3 regions of the Rossellomorea sp. NS-SX7 genome follow, and region 1 is predicted to be linked to each of the others. Evidence: riboswitches for the same ligand, from Rfam matches in the RefSeq annotation. Region 1 holds a riboswitch; each other region holds the start of a gene.
What was found. Region 1 has a riboswitch for lysine ahead of ACUXV2_RS16020 (Na+/H+ antiporter NhaC family protein). Riboswitches for the same ligand answer to the same signal wherever they lie in the genome.

Region 1 (6,715 bases):
ATGCACAGTGTGCATGGGAGCTTTTTTATTCATTCTACTCATATTATTGTTGATCACCAGCTTTGTTAAACAGAACCATTCTCATCAGAAGGGATGCACGCCTGATAGAGCTGGGTCATTATTTTCCTCTGTATATAGAAGCTGCGTCTATTCTTCTGTAGAATGAGGGTAAACCGTACTTCATGGAGGTGTACATATGCATGAAAAACTTGGGATCCAAATGATGCATCCTTTGACTAAGGCTCAGCGTAAAGCTGTGAAGCCGTTTACTAAACGTTCACGTGTGGCTGCAGTGACCCCAGAAATGACCATTCAGCATCATCGCTTCCGTGCCGTGATGTTTTACAAAAAATCACTATTCAATGTCAGTCACGCCATTAATGAATTTGTCGTCCTTGACGACCAGGGTGAGGCCCTTCAGGACCCTCAAATGACACTTGAGGTCTTAAAGCTCTATGAAATTCTGTATTTTACATTCAGAACCAAAATGCTCATCACCGAGAGCCTTACAGTGAAAAAACTCTTGGTTGAAGAAAGAGATTATATACATAGTTTGAAGTTTCACCATGCTATGATCGAATTATTAGGCTATGAAAATGAGAGATATGGACTGACATTTGAAGAATTGAAGAAAATAGTGAATACGGGTGGGGCGAAAAAGGAATCCACTCGCTTAATAGAAGACATCACAGAATTGTATGACACTGTTTTGGATAAGAAAATGTTCTCTGAGAAGGAAGGGGCGGAGTTGAAAGAAAGGACTGAAGAAATGCTTGATGTGGACTACATTGCCACAGAGACATTAAAGGAAGCTTGGATATTGAATAATTATTAATGATAAGGATGGGGATGGCTGGGAGTGCCTATGCTTATTTCGTTCTTGAAGAGAATGGTACAAGAGTTCTTTGTTTTGCTAAAATGTGCGTTTAGGTCTAAGCTTGTTCTAGCTGGTGATTGGAGTGCAAGACGAAGACTCCTGCGGGAAGAGTAGCTTATGTGAGACTTGTCCAGCTCTGGGGCTTAGAGGCACATGTCATAAGTCAACTCGTCCAAGAAGGCAAAGAACGCCTTCGTGGCCGATTCGCCATATGCCACCAGCCTCTAAACAAAGCCCCTCCGCTTTTCTTCCCGCAGGCTTGCCGAGGAGGCTCACGGGCTACCCGCGGAAAGCGAAGTCTTGCACGGAAATCAACAGCGGTATTAAAAGCCTATTCTGAGAATATTCTTCTTTAGATTGCGCTTTTTACTTTTTCCCAGGCTTATTTTTGATGATCCCTGTATTGTTCACGTCAAAAAACTCTTCAGCCTGCATAGACAACTTACACCTTTACATCCCCTTAATATTCTTTCATGAATATTTACCTTGATTTCCTTAAATACAGCTTGCATCGGTCTTTTTATCCATTATAATGGAGGTACTAGTAAAATATGTCGAAAAATGAAAGAATTACATAGGAGAATTCTATGAGGCTGATATCAACTAGGGCTTTGAGGCCGGGAATGGTTATGGCGACAACTGTATATAATGTAAGGGGTCATGCGCTCATCCAGCAAAATGTTGCGATCACGGAACGGATGATTTACCGGCTGCAGGAGCTGAATATTCAGTATGTCTATATTGAAGATTCCCTGTCTAACGGCATCAAAGTCACTGAGTCTGTACCGAGCAAGGTGCGGCATGATGCGGTTGCCGGTATTGAAGGAGTGTTCAGCCGAATCAATGAAGCAAAGATGCCCCAGAATTTAGTTGTACTGGAGGACAGCGCTAAGCAACTGAAGCAGATTATCGATGTTGTCTTAAAGGAAGTAAAGGCTAATGACGAGCTGCTGACCGTCCTTACAGACGTTTTCACCTATGATTCTTACGTATTTCATCATTCATTCAATGTTACTTTATATACTCTTTCAATCGGGATCGAACTGAATCTTTCGCCAAAACAGCTGGAAGAGCTAGGAATTGGAGCAATCCTTCACGATGTGGGTAAGATGCTGGTATCAGAAGATATCCTTATGAAGCCGGGAAGACTGACAGAAGAGGAATTCTTGGAAGTCAAGAAACATACCGAGCATGGCTTTGATATTCTTAGAAAGCTGCAGTCTGTATCTCTTTTGGTGGCCCACTGCGCTTATCAGCATCATGAAAGATTGGACGGCTCAGGATATCCTCGTGGATTGAAAGGGGATGATATACATCCTTTTGCTAAAATCATTGCAGTGGCAGACGTATTCGATGCGATGACATCCAACCGGGTGTACCGAAAAGCGATGCTTCCTCACGAAGCGCTTGAAATCCTTTACGCGGGCTCAGGTTCCTTATTTGACATGAACGTCATTGAAGCCTTCAGGAGATCCGTCGCGATTTATCCGAACGGAATGGTCGTTGAATTGAATGACGGAAAAAAAGGGATTGTCACCGGACAGAATAAAGGTCTGACGGACAGGCCTGTCATTCGGGTGATTGAAGAAAAAGGGGAAGAACTCTATTCTCCTTATGAATTGGACTTGCGGACCGAGCTTGATAAGGTCATCGTCGGTTTTGATGCGGATTATGAACCGGCTGCCAGTAAAATAAAATAAATTTTTGCGTTAAACCCTCCTTAGAGAGCATAAGAATAGCTTGTAAGGGGGGATTTTTTTGTCAAAGTTTAAAACACATAAACCCCGAAGAGGAGGACCGCTGCCTTTTCGCCACGTGATGATCATCACCATCGTGTTCTTCATCTTTTCCACAGGGGCGGGTCTTTGGATCGTAAACCTGGGCTTGAAGCCGACGCTGCTGGCTTATGCAGAAACTCAAACGAGCAGAATCGGTACGATGGTCATCAACAAAGCGATCAACAAAAAGGTAGCAGGATCCATAGAGTTAGAGGAGATAACGGAAGAAGTGAAAAATGAAGAAGGGGAGGTGGTCTCTCTCAGTTTCAATACACAGAACATCAACCGGGTTCAGGGAGAAATCACTAATTTAGTCCAATTATATTTGAAAGAGGCAGAAAAAGGGAATATCGAAAACCTGGAATACATCACGGACATTGAAATCGACGAGGAAGGGACAAAAGCCGATGAAGGTATCGTGTATTCTGTTCCCCTAGGTCAGGCGACCAACAATGCCTTACTAGGGAACTTGGGACCTAAAGTCCCGATCAGGTTCCATTCAATCGGGGATGTACGTTCGGATATTAAACATACTGTAGAAGAGTTTGGTATCAACAATGCCCTCGTCAAGGTCTATATCACCCTGACTGTGAATGTCCAGATCATCATACCGTTTGCAACGAAAACCGAAACCATCAAGCAGGACGTATTGATCGCCATGGATACTGTCCACCTGGATGTACCGCAATTCTTCAACAATAGCGGTGACGGAGCATCACCATCCATCGAAATACCGACAAACTGATCCCGGCAAGTGTCTGCAGCGGTGAGGAACGGTCTAATTTACAGAACCAAATGTGTTTTTGGAAAAACCTGCCCATCACCTATCCCGAATAAAAAGTTGTCAAACTGTTGATAGTTTGATATATTTATAAAGGAAATTTTAATATTATAACCACATCATCAATCCGATGGGGTAGAGGTGCAGGGTTCAAGAGTAAACTGTTTGAGGATGACAACTGAGAGAACAGATGAAAGGGAACCTTTGCCGAAGCTGATATGCTTGTCAGAAGCATATTCGCTGGGGTTATCTTGAAGAAGGATAACACTGTCATTATAGGGGACACTCTATGATGGGGAGCTACAGATCGTGATGGAGCACTTACATTACTCATTAAAGGTAATGATAGGATCCTCTATCATTACCTTTTTTTATTCCTCTGTCATGCTATGAGGTTCCCCCCTATCAAATAGGAGGAGGACATTATGGAAAACACTATTTATTCAATCATCCCGCCCCTTTTAGCCATCCTGATGGTTATCTTGACGAGACGCGTACTGCTTTCGCTGGGTGTAGGGATCATCGCTTCAGCACTTCTTATCACAGATTTCTCTATTACAGGCACGTTCAGTAAGATATGGGAAGCCGTAAAGGGCATTTTCGTCGCCGACGGTGAACTTAATACCTGGAATGTGTACATCATTTTATTCTTATTGATTCTTGGCGTCATCACTGCTTTCGTTAACATTTCCGGCGGAAGCCGCGCATTCGGTGAATGGGCGATGCAGCGCGTAAAGACCAGAAGAGGCGCGCAATTATTGGCAGCTGTATTAGGTATCATAATTTTTATTGATGACTATTTCAATGCGCTTGCGGTCGGACAGGTTGCTAGACCAATCACGGACCGTCACAAAATCTCACGTGCGAAACTCGCTTATATCATTGACTCGACATCGGCTCCGGTCTGTGTGGTTTCACCGGTATCAAGCTGGGGAGCATATATCATCGGTATCATCGGATCGATTCTTGCCGCACACAGCATCACTGAATACACAGCTTTCTCAGCATTCATACAAATGATCCCAATGAACCTCTATGTATGGGCAGCTCTACTATTAGTGTTGATCGTTGCTTACAGAGGATTTGATTTCGGGAAAATGAAGGAACATGAAGAAAGAGCGATTTCGACTGGAAATCTTTATGACCCGGACAAAGATATCCCGGGTGAACTTAAGAACGACCTGCCTGTAAGCTCTAAAGGTTCGGTCGGCGATCTGGCATGGCCGATCATCGCCCTGGTTGTCGGTACAGTCGGCATGATGCTTTGGACGGGATATAAGGCAGTTGGTTCGTTTGATATCCTCCCTGTATTTGAAAATACAGATGTTACAAAATCATTATTATATGGAAGCTTATTCGCATTGGCGATTGCATTTATTCTTTTCTTCCGTCAAGTAAGCTTGAAGGGTGTTGGAGGAAGCGCAGCTGGAACAGCAGTTGTCGAAGGAATCAAATCCATGCTTCCTGCTGTTTACATCCTTATCTTTGCATGGGCGATCGTCACACTGATCGATGAGCTTCAAACTGGAACGTATTTAGCCGGATTGGTTGAAAAATCGAACATGCCAGTTGAGGTCCTGCCTGTGCTGCTATTCTTAGTGGCCGGCGTCATGGCATTCTCTACAGGGACTTCATGGGGCTCATTCGGAATCCTGCTTCCGATTGCGGGAGAAATTGCAGCAGCAACCGATGTAAGTGTCTTACTTCCTGCAATGGCAGCTGTTTTAGCAGGTGCGGTCCTTGGAGACCATTGTTCACCAATTTCCGATACTACGATCCTGTCTTCAACCGGAGCCGGAAGCAATCATATCGATCACGTACTCACGCAGATTCCGTATGCACTCATCGGCGCAGTGGCAGCTTCGATTGGTTACCTCGTATTAGGGTTCACCGGAAGCACCATGCTTGGATTACTCGTAGTCATAGTGCTGGTTGCGGCTCTTGGATTTATAAAAGGAAAGAGTTCAGATACAGCAGCTTCACAATAAAAACAATAATGAACCAGAAGCAGAAAATGCTTCTGGTTTTTTTATATACAGTTCCTCCGGCTAGAGGTTCGTATTCCTTGATTTTCCCAAAAATTAGAAGGTAAGTCATTAGACACGCTTCTACCAGTCCGCATTTCCTCATATCTATAGGAGGAGAGAGGTGAGTTGACGTGAAGGTAAAGGTGATTGGTTTTGATGATTTACACTATCCCAAAGACTTATTATCTATTGTGAGAAATGGGCTGCCGGAAACTGAGTCGAATCCAAAACGTGTATTGATATTAGGAGGGGGGATGTCTGGGCTGGTTGCGGCATCCCTGCTTAAAAGGGCAGGTCATAAAGTGACCATTTTAGAAGGGAATGATCGGATAGGCGGCAGGGTCTATACGGTAAGAGAACCATTCACGCAGGGGAATTACCTTGATTTTGGAGCGATGAGGATCCCAGAAAACCATGAGCTGGTATTCGAATACATCAAAAGGTTCAATCTCCCTGTTAATCGTTTCTTGAATTCCACCTCTCAGGATATGTTATTTGTAAACAATGTCCTGGTCTCTAAAAAGGAGTATAGAAGAAATCCGGATATTTTGGGTTTCCCTCTTGAAGGAGAAGAAAAAGGGAAGAGTGCTGCAGAGCTTTTCCTTGAAGCGACCCGGCCTTTCTTTGAAGTGTATTCGGCCAGCACCCAAGAACAGAAGGATGAGTTGAAGACGAAATATTCCACTTACTCCATGGGCGATTATTTAATTGCCAATCCGTTCGGGAAATCACTTTCAGAGAACGCAGTGCGGAAAATTGCTGTCATGCTGGGGATAGAGGGTTTTCCAAACTTCTCTTTCATTGATATTATAACGGACATCATTTACCCGATATTCAGTGAAAAAATAAAGTTTTATGAAATAACCGGAGGAAATGATCAGCTGCCTTGTTCCTTTATCAGCGAGCTTCAAAAAGAAATCAAGCTGAATCGCAAAGTAGAGAAAATCATTCAGGACGATCATGGCGTATCTGTACAGACTATGAACCCGTTTACAGGGAAGAGATCTCGGTATACAGGAGACTATGCCATCATAACCATGCCATTCACTGTCCTTCAATTCGTCGACATTGAGCCATATGATTCGGTTTCATTTAAAAAATGGCAGGCAATCAGAGAAGTGAATAATGTCCAGGCAGTGAAGATCGGAATTGAATTTAAAAGCAAGTTCTGGGAGAAGATGGGGTATGGCAATATTACCAGTGACCTGCCGTTAAAATTCACTTACATTCCAAGCCACGGGATAGGTTCTGA
Region 2 (6,715 bases), 1.5 Mb from region 1:
AATATGGGCCATCGTTCTCAAGGAGAGCTTCGTGTGTACCCTCTTCTACAATTCTTCCGTCTGATAAGACGACGATTCTGCCGGCGTTCCTGATCGTGGATAAGCGATGGGCGATCACGAGTGTCGTTCTTCCTTTTGCCAGCGTATCCAGGGACTCCTTCACGATGCTTTCACTCTCGTTGTCTAAAGCACTCGTGGCTTCATCGAGAATGAGGATGGGCGGGTTCTTCAGAAACACACGGGCGATGCTGAGGCGCTGCTTCTGACCGCCGGATAATCTGACGCCGCGCTGCCCGATTTCTGAATGGTATCCCTGAGGCAGGCGTGTAATGAACTCGTGGGCATTGGCCCGTTTTGCAGCTGCCAACACTTCTTCATCGGTCGCTTCCGGATGGCCGTAGCGGATGTTTTCCATGACGGTCCCTGAGAAAAGGTAGACATCCTGATGGACGATGCCGATGTTGGTTCTGAGGAACTTTAGATCCAAGTCTTTGACGTTCTCGCCATCTATAAAAATACCACCCTCCGCTGCATCGTAAAATCGGGGGATCAGGGAGCTCAAAGTCGTCTTTCCAACCCCGGATGGGCCGACGAAGGCTACATATTCGCCCGGGTGAATGTCAAGAGAGAGATGTTCGAAAACAGGGTTCATGGAAGTGTCGTAATGAAAAGAGACGTCCCTGAATTGGATATGTCCATCGACCTGCGGAATCACTTTCGCACCAGGGTCATTCCTGATGGCAGGTTTCATGTCGATGATTTCGATGAACCGCTGAAAGCCTGTGATCCCTTCCTGGAACTGGGTGCTCATGTGCGTGAGCCGCTGGATCGGTTCGACCATGAAGCCGATATAGAGCAGGAACGTAATGAGGTCAGGCAGATCAAGCGATGCGTTCACGATTTGGATGGCCCCGGCAATGACGACCGTGATGGTGATCATTTGAATGAATGCTTCCGTCCCGTTATAGAAGTAAGCCTCCGCTTTATACGTTCCTTTCCGGCTCTCGAGAAAACGATGATTCTCCCTATTGAATTTATTGATTTCGAGCGGTTCATTGGCGAATGACTGGACGACGCGGATCCCTGACAACGTATCTTCCACCTGCGCATTGATATCTGCGATCCGTTCTTTGTTATCGGTCAGCGCCCGGTTCAGTCTCTTATTGAAATACAGCGAAAAGAAACCGAGGACCGGAAAAAAGCAAAACACGAGTAGCGTAAGAGGCGCATTGATGAAAAGCAGGATCACAAACGCGCCGATGAACCGGACAAGATACTTCACATAATCTTCCGGACCGTGATGGTAAAGCTCGGATACCATCAATAGATCATTCGTCACCCGGGTCATCAGCTGGCCCGTCTTTTGTTTATCATAAAAACTGAAAGAAAGCTTCTGCATATGGGAAAACAACTCGCTTCGCATATCGCTCTCCATCCGCGCCCCGATCTCATGCCCTTTGTAATCGACCACATAATTTCCGATGTTCTGCGCAATCACCAGAATGACCATCAATCCGCCTACCCACAGCACATCAACAAAAGCCGTCGATAGCCCCGCTTGAAGCACGTCCTTCGTCACATAACGGACGAGCAATGGAAAGACGAGGGTGAGCGAAGAAGTGATCAGCGCACAGACCAATACCACCATGAACATTCTGATATACGGCTTATAATACGAAAGAAATTTCTTAACTGGAAAATGCATAATGTACCCCTTTATTGTGTTTTTTCACTGAACACATATAAGGGGGAAGACCGTAACGTTAAAAAGGCGTTCCACCCTTATATGTTTGTACGGTTACAACAGCAGTCATGTTTCTCATTTGAACAGCCTCCTTTTTGTTGGTTAAGTTTATTGTATGATGGTTTTTGGGTTGTGAAAAGTGAATTTTCAGAAAAATATTCAGGTTGGTGATTGATCATGGTAAGGTCGACATTGAGGGTTGTCCAGCCGGCACGTGGAGTAGATAAATGTCATTTTGCGTGTAATCTGGCAGGGTGGAGCTGCCACTTTGGATGAGTGGGAGAGTTGGACCGTCCACTGTTCTTATGTGGGGCTAGATAGAGAAAATTGGACAAGAGGAACAATTATTTGGATTCCGGAACAATTATTCAAGAACTGGTACAATAAACGGGATTTGGGTGCAATAATTTTAATATCGGAACAATAAACAGGATTACGGTTCAATTAATCAATTTAAGGCTTGCTGGGGACATTTTTCTAGACTCAATTACTGCATTCTTTCCCAATTAGGTGCAAACCAACTCAATAGATAAATAAATTAGCTTGTATCATACTTTTTTCAGAGACTTAGCACCACATAGACTGTACCTGCTATAATCCTCAGTCCAAGAAGGATTTTATCAAAATGTGTTGAATGTATTCATGTATTCCTATCGGAAGGGCAGAGATCCATTTATGAAATATCAGCAAAAGGATTTTAATGAAGGACTTAGAGTGAAGATCAAACGGACGGAACGAGTATTAATGGATTTCATTGAAAGAGTGGCAGATCAGTACATACCTGTTATTGAAGAAAAGGATCTGGACTTTGAGGCTCGGTTCGAAAAGGAGGGTACAAACCCTTTTACGCCTGGATACACTTCGTCGCTTTCAGTCGGCATTGCTGAAAAGGGCGGGGAGCTCATTGATTTGCATGTGATAAAAATATGGGTGTGTGAACGTTCTTTATTTGGTGTGCCGATATCAAAAGCGTTGCCGGGAAGTAAAATTACGGGTGAATTGTTAGATGAATCGATTGAAGAAGTGAAAGAGGAAATAACGGAATATGTGAAGGAAGCGCTCCTTGGATGAATGGTTGAGAGTATTCACTTTACGATCGAAGGGGTGGCCGCCTGATAAGGATCAAAATAAGAATATAGCTTTAATAGATTGACAATTTTTCCACCCTGATGGTATAGTTGCCATACAAAACTATAAACTTACTCTCTGATAATAGAGGCGCGAGAATGAGGAGTAGCTACCTTGAGGATGATGGATCCTGGGATGGGAAGTGAAAGGCAGATCGCCGAAACGGGAAATAGCCAATCGGTTTCCTGTTGGGCTGGCATTGAATAAGTGTCAGACTGTCACAATGGTCACGTTGTGGAGAACTATTGAAGAGATGTTAATACAGAATTCTTCAGAACGTTCTTCGTTTTGATCAGGAAACCGTATGAGCATCGCTTCATACGGTTTTTTTGTGTTTTTTCGGAGGGATTTTCAGGAGGAGATTCGATATGACAGCAATGGAAACGAATGTACAGGGACAGTTGGAGATCGGCGGAATGAGTACGGGCGAGCTTACCGCAGCGTATGGCACGCCGCTGATGGTATATGATGAGGAAATGATCCGGGGGAAGGCGCGCGCGTTCCGCGAGGCGTTCATCGAGAGCGGACTCGGGTTCCAGGTCGCGTATGCGAGCAAGGCGTTTTTGTGCAAGGAAATGGTAAGACTTGCAGAAGAGGAGGACCTGTCGCTGGATGTTGTGTCCGGAGGGGAATTGTACACAGCGCTTCAAGCAGGATTCCCGGCAGGGCGGATACATTTTCACGGGAATAATAAGTCCGAGGAAGAGCTCGAGATGGCGCTTGATGCTGAGATCGGCTGCTTTGTGGTTGACAGTTTCCTTGAGCTGGAGCTTTTGCATGAGCTGGCGAAGGAGCGTGAGCAGCAGGTGAATATCCTGCTTCGCGTGACGCCGGGTGTGGAAGCCCATACCCATGATTACATCATGACAGGTCAGGATGATTCGAAGTTTGGCTTCGGAATTTCGACCGGCCAGGCTGACCGCGCGATGCAAATCGCCCTGTGCAAGCCGAATTATACGGTGCTCGGGATCCACTCCCACATCGGCTCACAAATCTTTGAATTGGACGGATTCCAGCAGGCGATCACCGTGCTTTCGGATTTCCTTCAGGGAATAAGGCTGGATTGTGAGGTCACGCTGCCTGTCCTGAATATCGGAGGGGGATTCGGGGTCCGCTATACGGAAGATGACAAGCCGCTGCCGATTTCCGAGTACGTAAAGGCGATCACGGACAGCGTAAAGGAAAGCTTTGGTGAGAACGGTTATCCGCTGCCGGAAGTGTGGATCGAGCCTGGCCGCAGTATCGTGGCGGAAGCGGGTACCACATTGTACAAGGTCGGTTCGAAGAAAATCATCCCGGACGTGCGTACCTATGTGTCGGTTGATGGGGGCATGACCGATAATCTGCGTCCGGCACTGTATGGCGCGAAATATCATGCCGTGCTGGCGAACCGTCCGAATGAGGAATGCACGGAGCTTGTCAGCATTGCCGGTAAGTGCTGTGAATCAGGCGACATGCTCATCTGGGATCTGAAGCTGCCGCCGGTTAATTTCGGTGATACCCTCGCTGTGTTCAGTACAGGGGCTTACGGGTATTCGATGGCAAATAATTATAACCGGATTCCGCGTCCGGCCGTTGTATTTGTGAAGGACGGGGAGTCTCGTGTGGTGATTGAGCGGGAGAGCTATGCGGATTTGGTGAGGCTGGACCGGTAAGCGGATGGAACTTTTACCGTTCTTCCGCAGATGCGGCGGTACAGACCTTTATGTAAAACCCATATGTAAAAAACGATCAGCGGCTATCTACTGATCGTTTTTTTTCTGCAGTTTAGTTCCTTGATGCAAACAACCCTGTTGACTTTGTGATCTTGATCGCCCCTCCATTGGATTCTTTTTCTGATGCCAGAAATTCAATGAAAGAGGATAATGTGTCATTGACCAGGATTTTATTTAACTCTGATGCTGAGGAAAGCAGATATTCTGCGATTGCGTTTTCGTCCGTGATGTTCAATCCGCCCGGAAACCCATTATAGGTAATCTCATTGAACTGGGCCTGGAGCTGATTGCGTCCATTTTCTATTCCGAAATTCAAGGCGTGCTTCCTGGCGGAAGGATAGTCTAAATCCGGATCAAACCGTTTCAGCAGCTCGCCGAATTCTTTCATATGGTCAAGCCCAATTGTGGAACAATAGAAAGTTCCTTCAGGGTGCAGCACCCTCCGGACCTCTTTCAATGCCTTTCGCCTATCGGGAACGTGATACAGCATATGGTTGGCGATGATGATATCAAAGCGGTGTTTTTCAAAAGGAATCTCCTCAATATCGAGTTGGCAGTACTTAATGTCAGGCAGCGCTGCCAGGTTCTTTTTCGCGGCCTCGACCATCCCTGCAGATTGATCAGCGAGGGTGATGTTCCAACTGCCATCGATCCGTTCGCTGTTTTTCAGCCAAAACGTACCGTCGCCACATCCGATTTCGAGGATTCTACTAGTAGGAGGGATGGTTAACTGATCAAAGAGCCAAAGATGCCAATCCTCTTTATTTTCACTATATTTCTCGTGGATGTTGATCCGGGTATTTAAGTTGGATGAATCTTTATATTGTTCTTGTAATGATTCCAAGTTTCTCCCTCCGAACAATGAATGGGTTATTTCACTGGGGGTCAACCAGCAGTAATAGCCCTTTAGTTTATTTCCTTCTCCATCACTATATTGGTGGTTGTGTATCCGATTTTTTCATACAAGCCCCTGGCAACCTTGTTATGGCCGAAGACGTGGAGTCCGATTTTGTTTATATCCATTTGTTTTGCTTCTTTTTCTATTTCATTCATTGTGTCTTTTCCGTACCCTTTTCCCTGGTGCTCTTCCAGGATCCGGATGTCATAGATGAATGCTTTTTCCGGAGATTTCTTCGCTAGCCATATGATCCCTGCATGTTCATTTTTTTCGTTCAAAATTGTGTATAAGTAGTTATTCTCGGTATTCTCGCCATCCGGGAGGAGGGTGCTGAATTCTTCTTTCGCTTTTTGCAGCGAGTCTTTTTCTTCCCAGTTCCCCGCTGATACTTTTTCCTTTGCATAATCTTCAACAGATGTACCAAGATATTGCTCGTATTCCTCCGGGGTCATTTTTCTTAATGTCACCATATTTCGTTTCCTCCTTGGACATACTTGTGATTTTTCCTAAAATGTTTATCGGAGCAGCAAAGTTAACCCGCCGAGGAGCAGCAGGACAGTTACAGTCAATAATGTGAATTTCGTGAAGCGGTTTGATTTGTGAAAGAGCTTGAAGAACATGGTCAACACCTCACACTGTGTATTGTGCAGCTACTATAGATACGTTTGATGCTGTGAGAAAGTTTCATGCATATGAGTTCGTAATGAAAATTGGTTTTTTCTAGTGCATCGGCTCAGGAGTACAGTTTAGCGTGTGGAAAGGAGTTGAGGATTAAATTGAACGACGGGGCGGGGAAGCCCCGTCGTTTCTGATTCACAGTGTTTTTTGCAATTCGGTCACCATCTAAAAAAGTATGTTAAAAAGTCCGCCCATTCGTCGGGATTCCCGTCCTCACTCCTACGAAGAACCAGACAATTTCGTGATTGTCCCATTTAGCTACGATTTTTACTCCTTGCTCAGGGATATCGGATGGAATGGTGATTTCCGATCCTTCTGTTTTGATCATTTTCTTTCCGCTGCCGTCGTTGTAGTAGGCATGAAGGGTCGGTTCGCCTTTGCTGTTATCGAATTGGAACTTCAAGGCAGTCGGTTCTTTCAGCTCGATTTCATCGACAAAGTCGACACCTTCTTCCGGCGGGAGAGGGAAGGGGTTCGTGTCGTATGAACAGCCGGTGCCGTCCGATGTCCAGCAATAAGAACTTCTGATGGATTCAGGTTCCTCTCCGGTCA
Region 3 (6,715 bases), 380 kb from region 1:
ATGATTATGAATCGATGCGGGAAGTGGTGAGGAGAAGATATTCAAGAGTATTGAAGGATGGTCTTCCTCTCCCTGATCTCATTATCATTGACGGCGGGAAAGGACAGATAGAAGCAGCCCGTGATGTGATTGAAAATGAACTGGGTCTTGATATACCCATCGGCGGCCTCGCGAAGGATGAAAAGCATCAGACATCCGAGCTGCTGTACGGGAATCCGCTGCAGATCGTCCCTCTTGAAAAACGGAGTCAGGAATTCTATCTGCTTCAGCGCATCCAGGACGAAGTCCACCGCTTTGCCATCACCTTCCACCGGCAGCTCCGCGGGAAAAGCGTCTTCCAGTCCATACTGGATGAAATCGATGGAATCGGACCCAAGCGGAAAAAGCAGCTTCTTAAACATTTTGGTTCCATGAAGAAAATGAAAGAAGCAACGGTTGAGGAATTTCAGGATATCGGGATTCCGGAAGGTGTAGCAAAAGTACTGCACGAGAAACTGCAGGAATAGCAGTGGAGATTTTCGCGGTTCACTGTACACGTTGAAATATTACCCTGCTCCAGCTTTTGATTGGAGTGCAGGACGAAGGTCTCATGCGGGAGAAGTGGCCAATGTGAGACCCCGCAGGCGAAGCCGAGGAGGCTCACGGGTCACCCGCGGAAAGCGAAGTCCTGCACGGAGATCAAAAGCGGTATTTGAAGGTATATAAACGAAAAAATTTAAACTGAAAAAATTCTGAAAAAACTCATTGCTTCCATTATTTTCGTGTGCTATAATTATCGATAATTTAAAACATTATCACTTTAAATAGTGGTGATAGAGGTGCGAACTTCAAGAGTACAGGCAAAGAGGAGTATGGGCTCCGTCGAGATGTCTGGAAAGGGGAGAGTCGCCGAAGTGGTATTAGGCTCATACTAATTCCGCTGGTTCTGCGTTTAAGAAATGCAGGATTGTCAAGATGAATCAATCTTGGAGAGCTATCTCACAATGCCGATGAACGATTAAGTATTTTTTACTCTAAGTTCATAAAGCAATGAGATATCCGTCTCATTGCTTTTTTTATTATTTGGCATGGGACTGCCGGCGTTAAAGTCATTCAGCAGGCAGCGGGATTTGCAGCAGTCAGATGATTCTCTTCAGAAAAAGATTTAATTTCTACACTCAAAGAGAAAGAAGGAGAAGCTGTGAGTATTATCGTTCAAAAATTCGGTGGAACTTCAGTAGGTTCTGTTGAAAAAATTCAAAATGTTGCGTCAAGGATTTTGGAGGAGAAGAATCGGGGAAATGATGTTGTGGTTGTCGTGTCCGCTATGGGTAAAACAACTGATACACTAGTCGGTTTAGCAAGGGAAATCACTTCTCACCCAAGTAAAAGAGAAATGGATATGCTTTTATCAACAGGCGAACAGGTGACAATTTCTCTATTGACGATGGCATTGCTCCAAGCCGGTCAGGAGGCCATTTCGTATACTGGATGGCAGGCCGGGATCGAGACAGAATCCGTTCATAGCAATGCACGTATCACCAATATCCATACCGAAAAAATGACAACACAGCTTCAAAGCGGAAAAGTCGTCATTGTAGCAGGATTCCAGGGGATGACACCATCCGGGGAAATCACGACCCTCGGACGAGGAGGTTCCGATACGACAGCGGTGGCCATCGCAGCTGCATTAAAAGCTGACCGGTGCGATATTTATACCGATGTCGACGGAGTTTATACGTCTGACCCGCGTTATATTGAAGGTGCGCGCAAACTGCCTTCCATTTCGTATGATGAAATGCTCGAACTCGCCAATCTGGGTGCAGGGGTCCTTCACCCGAGGGCTGTTGAATTTGCAAAAAATTATCAAATCCCATTAGAAGTCAGATCAAGTCTTGAAAAAGTGGAAGGTACGTATATTGAGGAGGAAGCAAGCATGGAACAGAATTTAGTGGTAAGAGGTGTCGCATTCGAAGATGAAATTGTACGGGTGACCGTCTTCGGACTCGGAAATGCCCTGACAGGCCTGTCTTCAGTGTTCACGACACTGGCCAAGAACCATTTGAACGTAGACATCATCATCCAAAGTCAGACAGACCGGAATACAACGAATCTATCATTTTCAATCAAGGAGCATGACCTCGATGAAGCGCTCGCTGTATTGGAAAAGAACCAGGGAGAACTGGGCTTCACTCATATCGAACATGAACGCGATCTTGCGAAGGTATCCATTGTCGGATCCGGGATGATTTCAAATCCGGGTGTGGCTGCTGAGATGTTCGAGGTCCTTGCCAAAAATGACATTGTAGTCAAAATGGTCAGTACGTCTGAAATCAAGGTGTCGGCCGTGGTCGATCAGGAAAATTTACAGAAAGCTGCCGGAGTCTTACATACGGCGTTCAAATTGGATGCCGTCCAAGTCGAAGAAGTGACACTGTAAGAAACAAACAAAGGGTTGACTCCTCAACAGAGTCAACCCTTTTCCCATTCATCTATTTCGTTCGTGCACCTATTCGACTTTATCTTTTTCATCCCAGCGGGCCGTGATCTTCACGGATTGATTTCGTTTATGTATTTCTTCAGCTGCTTCAGTGGTGCATTTCTTTTGGAGCTGGATTTGCTCTGCAAGAAAACCGGCTTCCAATTTAAATGTAACGTCCGACTTTAGTGATAATCGTCTTTCGACAAACGAACCGCGCAATTCAAAGGTCATTTCGTTTTTCTTTTGTTCGACAACCGTCAGTGTTCCCCAGCCTGCTTCATCAAAAAAGGATGAGCATTCATCCATTGATTGAAGGGGGAATTTTCTGGAGAGCTGCTTGCCTCCCCAATATAAGATCTCGGGAGTGTGTTTTCCTAAAATATCCGGAAGCAGGATATCCCTTATCATTTCGTAGCCAAAAATTGGAACGGTCGGTTCATAGATTTCTTCTTTTTTTTGTTCCAAGTAAATCCCCTCTTTCTATAAAACTATTATATACATGTAAAGAGGATTTATCATCCCAAACATCTAAAATGAAAGTTGGGATATTTTGGTGGTATAATGTTTTTGTTTAATAATGAGAATTTTCTAACTATTAAACGCGTATTTGGTCGGTTTTATTTGTTATCTTTATATTAAAAATATTTTAGCGATATTGTCGAATTTATGTATCCGTTTTCTTGACGCTTCCACTTCAGGGGAGTAAAATGAAACTTGTCACATAATTGTTACAACATAAAGTATGTATCGTAGTCTAATGAAAATGTTGATTAGAAAACGGCCTCATATTTTATGATTAAGGGGGGTAAATCATGGCTGGAAATCGAGAATTCAATTATCGCAGGCTTCATTCATTACTAGGTGTTATTCCAGTTGGATTATTTTTAACTCAACATTTAGTCGTGAACCATTTTGCAACAGGCGGGGAAGAATCATTCAATCAAGCGGCACATTTCATGGAAAGTCTGCCTTTCCGTTATTTCCTTGAGATCTTTATCATCTTCCTACCATTGTATTTCCATGCGATCTATGGAATCTACATTGCGTTCACATCTAAGAATAACGCCACTAAATACGGCTATTTCCGTAACTGGATGTTCCTGCTTCAGCGTGTCTCAGGGGTAATCACGTTTATCTTTGTGACATGGCATGTGTGGGAAACAAGGGTTGCTGCTGCATTCGGAGCAGAAGTGAACTTTCAAATGATGGAGAACATTTTATCTAATCCATTCATGCTTGTATTCTATGTTATTGGAGTACTTTCAACGATTTTCCACTTTGCCAATGGCTTATGGTCATTCTGTGTGAGCTGGGGAATCACCGTTTCGCCACGTTCTCAATTAATAGCTACATATGTAACGATCGGAATTTTTGTAGCGTTATCGGTTGTTGGTATGCGCGCAATCTTCGCATTTGTATAAGAGTCGAAAATATAGAAGTCTGATAGAAATCAGCTGGCAACTTTGGTAGGAAAAGGAGTGAGTCACGATGAGTAAAGGCAAAATCATTGTAGTCGGCGGCGGATTAGCCGGCTTGATGGCCACAATCAAAGCAGCAGAAGTTGGAGCGGAAGTAGATTTATTCTCACTTGTACCCGTTAAACGCTCCCACTCTGTATGTGCTCAAGGTGGTATTAATGGAGCCGTAAACACCAAAGGAGAAGGGGATTCTCCTTGGGAACATTTTGATGATACTGTATACGGAGGGGATTTCTTAGCGAACCAGCCTCCGGTTAAAGCAATGACAGAAGCAGCACCGGGTATTATCCACTTACTGGACCGTATGGGAGTCATGTTCAACCGTACACCTGAAGGGCTGCTCGATTTCCGACGTTTCGGAGGAACTCAGCATCACCGTACTGCGTTTGCCGGTGCAACAACAGGGCAGCAGCTTCTTTATGCATTGGACGAACAGGTCCGCCGTCATGAAGTAGCAGGTCTTGTCAATAAATTCGAAGGATGGGAATTCCTTGGAGTGGTCGTGGATGACGAGGGAGTTGCCCGCGGAATTGTAGCGCAAAACCTTCAAACAATGGAAATTAAATCGTTCGCGGCAGACGCTGTGATCATGGCCACAGGGGGACCTGGAATCATCTTCGGTAAGTCCACAAACTCTGTCATCAACACAGGTTCTGCGGCATCGATCGTTTATCAGCAAGGTGCATACTATGCAAACGGTGAGTTCATCCAAATCCACCCGACAGCGATTCCTGGAGACGACAAATTGCGTCTGATGAGTGAATCTGCACGTGGGGAAGGCGGACGTGTATGGACGTATAAAGATGGTAAGCCGTGGTACTTCCTTGAAGAAAAGTATCCTGCATACGGAAACCTGGTACCACGTGATATCGCGACGCGTGAAATCTTCGACGTCTGCGTTAATCAGAAACTTGGAATCAACGGGGAAAACATGGTATACCTTGATTTATCTCATAAAGATTCCAAAGAGCTTGATATCAAACTTGGTGGAATCATTGAAATCTATGAAAAATTCATGGGTGATGACCCACGTAAAGTACCGATGAAAATCTTCCCTGCCGTTCACTATTCAATGGGTGGACTATGGGTTGATTATGATCAAATGACGAACATTCCTGGTCTGTTTGCAGCCGGTGAGTGTGATTACTCCCAGCACGGCGGTAACCGATTGGGAGCTAACTCTCTGCTATCAGCCATTTACGGCGGTATGGTGGCAGGTCCTAATGCGATCAAATATATCAGTGGTTTGGAAAAAACAAGTGAATCTGTACCTTCATCCGTTTTCGAGCGCTATGTGAAGCAAGAAGAAGACAAATGGAACGAAATTATGTCCATGAACGGTACTGAAAACGCATATGTGATCCACAAAGAGCTTGGCGAATGGATGACTGACAACGTAACGGTTGTGCGTCATAATGACAAGCTGAAAGAAACAGATGCGAAAATTGTCGAGCTTATGGAGCGCTATAAAAATATCAATATCAATGATACGGCTAAGTGGAGCAATCAGGGGGCTATGTTTACGCGTCAGCTGTGGAATATGCTTCAGCTTGCACGAGTCATCACAATCGGGGCACTTAACCGTAATGAAAGCCGCGGTGCACACTATAAGCCGGAATTCCCTGAACGTAATGATGAGGAGTTCCTGAAAACGACAATGGCAAAATACAATGCATCAACGAATTCACCTGAATTCCATTATGAAGAAGTAGATACATCCTTGATCGCACCTCGTAAGCGCGACTATTCTAAGAAAAAAGGGGGAAATAAATGATGAGTGAAAACAAAAAAGTACGTTTTATCATTACTCGTCAAGACAGCCCTGAAACAGCCCCTTATCAAGAAGAGTTCGAATTAGCTTATCGTCCGAATATGAACGTGATTTCCGCTCTTATGGAAATCCGCCGTAACCCGGTCAATGCAAAAGGTGAAGAGACTACGCCGATCAACTGGGACATGAACTGTCTTGAGGAAGTCTGCGGCGCTTGTTCTATGGTCATTAACGGGAAGCCGAGACAATCTTGTACAGCTCTTGTCGATCAGCTTGAACAGCCGATCCACTTGGCGCCTATGAAAACATTCCCAGTCGTGCGCGACTTACAGGTCGACCGCAGCCGGATGTTTGACAGTCTGAAAAAAGTAAAAGCATGGATCCCGATCGACGGCACATACGATCTTGGACCTGGTCCGCGTATGCCGGAGAAAAAACGTCAATGGGCATACGAATTGTCCAAATGCATGACGTGCGGAGTATGTTTGGAGGCTTGCCCGAACGTAAACAGCAAATCCGAATTCATCGGACCTGCGCCTCTTTCCCAAGTCCGTCTTTTCAATGCGCATCCAACAGGAGCCATGAACAAAGACGAACGCCTGGAGTCGATCATGGGAGACGGTGGCCTTGCCAACTGCGGTAACTCACAAAACTGCGTGCAATCTTGTCCAAAAGGTATTCCTTTGACAACATCGATCGCAGCACTGAACCGCGAAACATCCTTCCAAATGTTCAAAAACTTCTTCGGAAGCGATCATATGGTAGACTAATATCAAAAGCACTTTCCTTCGGGGAAGTGCTTTTTTATTGTGAAGGAAATGATCAAGCCTTTGGACTTGTGGATAATTGTTCGTATCTATTTGTGGAGATTTATTTGGTTTTTCCCTTATTTTGCCAAGTGGCGGAATTATTAGCGGAATAGAAAGATAATAGCGGAAAGTCGAAAGATTAATTGACAATTGTAAAAGATAATCGGCTGAAACTAAAAGATTATCGCCCAAAACT

Region 2: linked by a shared signal. The riboswitch ahead of lysA (diaminopimelate decarboxylase) and the one ahead of ACUXV2_RS16020 (Na+/H+ antiporter NhaC family protein) in region 1 are both predicted to bind lysine.
Region 3: linked by a shared signal. The riboswitch ahead of ACUXV2_RS14190 (aspartate kinase) and the one ahead of ACUXV2_RS16020 (Na+/H+ antiporter NhaC family protein) in region 1 are both predicted to bind lysine.

The regions. Positions count from the first base shown of each region.
Region 1 is NZ_CM128249.1:3,196,728-3,203,442, reverse strand. Features, by position in the region: gene ACUXV2_RS16035 (hypothetical protein) at 197-835, shown strand; gene ACUXV2_RS16030 (HD-GYP domain-containing protein) at 1,501-2,577, shown strand; gene yunB (sporulation protein YunB) at 2,636-3,400, shown strand; lysine riboswitch at 3,565-3,747, shown strand; gene ACUXV2_RS16020 (Na+/H+ antiporter NhaC family protein) at 3,862-5,424, shown strand; gene ACUXV2_RS16015 (flavin monoamine oxidase family protein) at 5,595-6,715, shown strand, end outside.
Region 2 is NZ_CM128249.1:440,974-447,688, forward strand. Features, by position in the region: gene ACUXV2_RS02070 (ABC transporter ATP-binding protein) at 1-1,705, opposite strand, end outside; gene ACUXV2_RS02075 (hypothetical protein) at 2,420-2,815, shown strand; lysine riboswitch at 2,950-3,125, shown strand; gene lysA (diaminopimelate decarboxylase) at 3,241-4,527, shown strand; gene ACUXV2_RS02085 (class I SAM-dependent methyltransferase) at 4,640-5,431, opposite strand; gene ACUXV2_RS02090 (GNAT family N-acetyltransferase) at 5,494-5,955, opposite strand; gene ACUXV2_RS02095 (hypothetical protein) at 6,342-6,715, opposite strand, start outside.
Region 3 is NZ_CM128249.1:2,820,582-2,827,296, reverse strand. Features, by position in the region: gene uvrC (excinuclease ABC subunit UvrC) at 1-506, shown strand, start outside; lysine riboswitch at 806-984, shown strand; gene ACUXV2_RS14190 (aspartate kinase) at 1,181-2,419, shown strand; gene ACUXV2_RS14185 (YslB family protein) at 2,489-2,926, opposite strand; gene ACUXV2_RS14180 (succinate dehydrogenase cytochrome b558 subunit) at 3,274-3,882, shown strand; gene sdhA (succinate dehydrogenase flavoprotein subunit) at 3,950-5,713, shown strand; gene sdhB (succinate dehydrogenase iron-sulfur subunit) at 5,713-6,480, shown strand.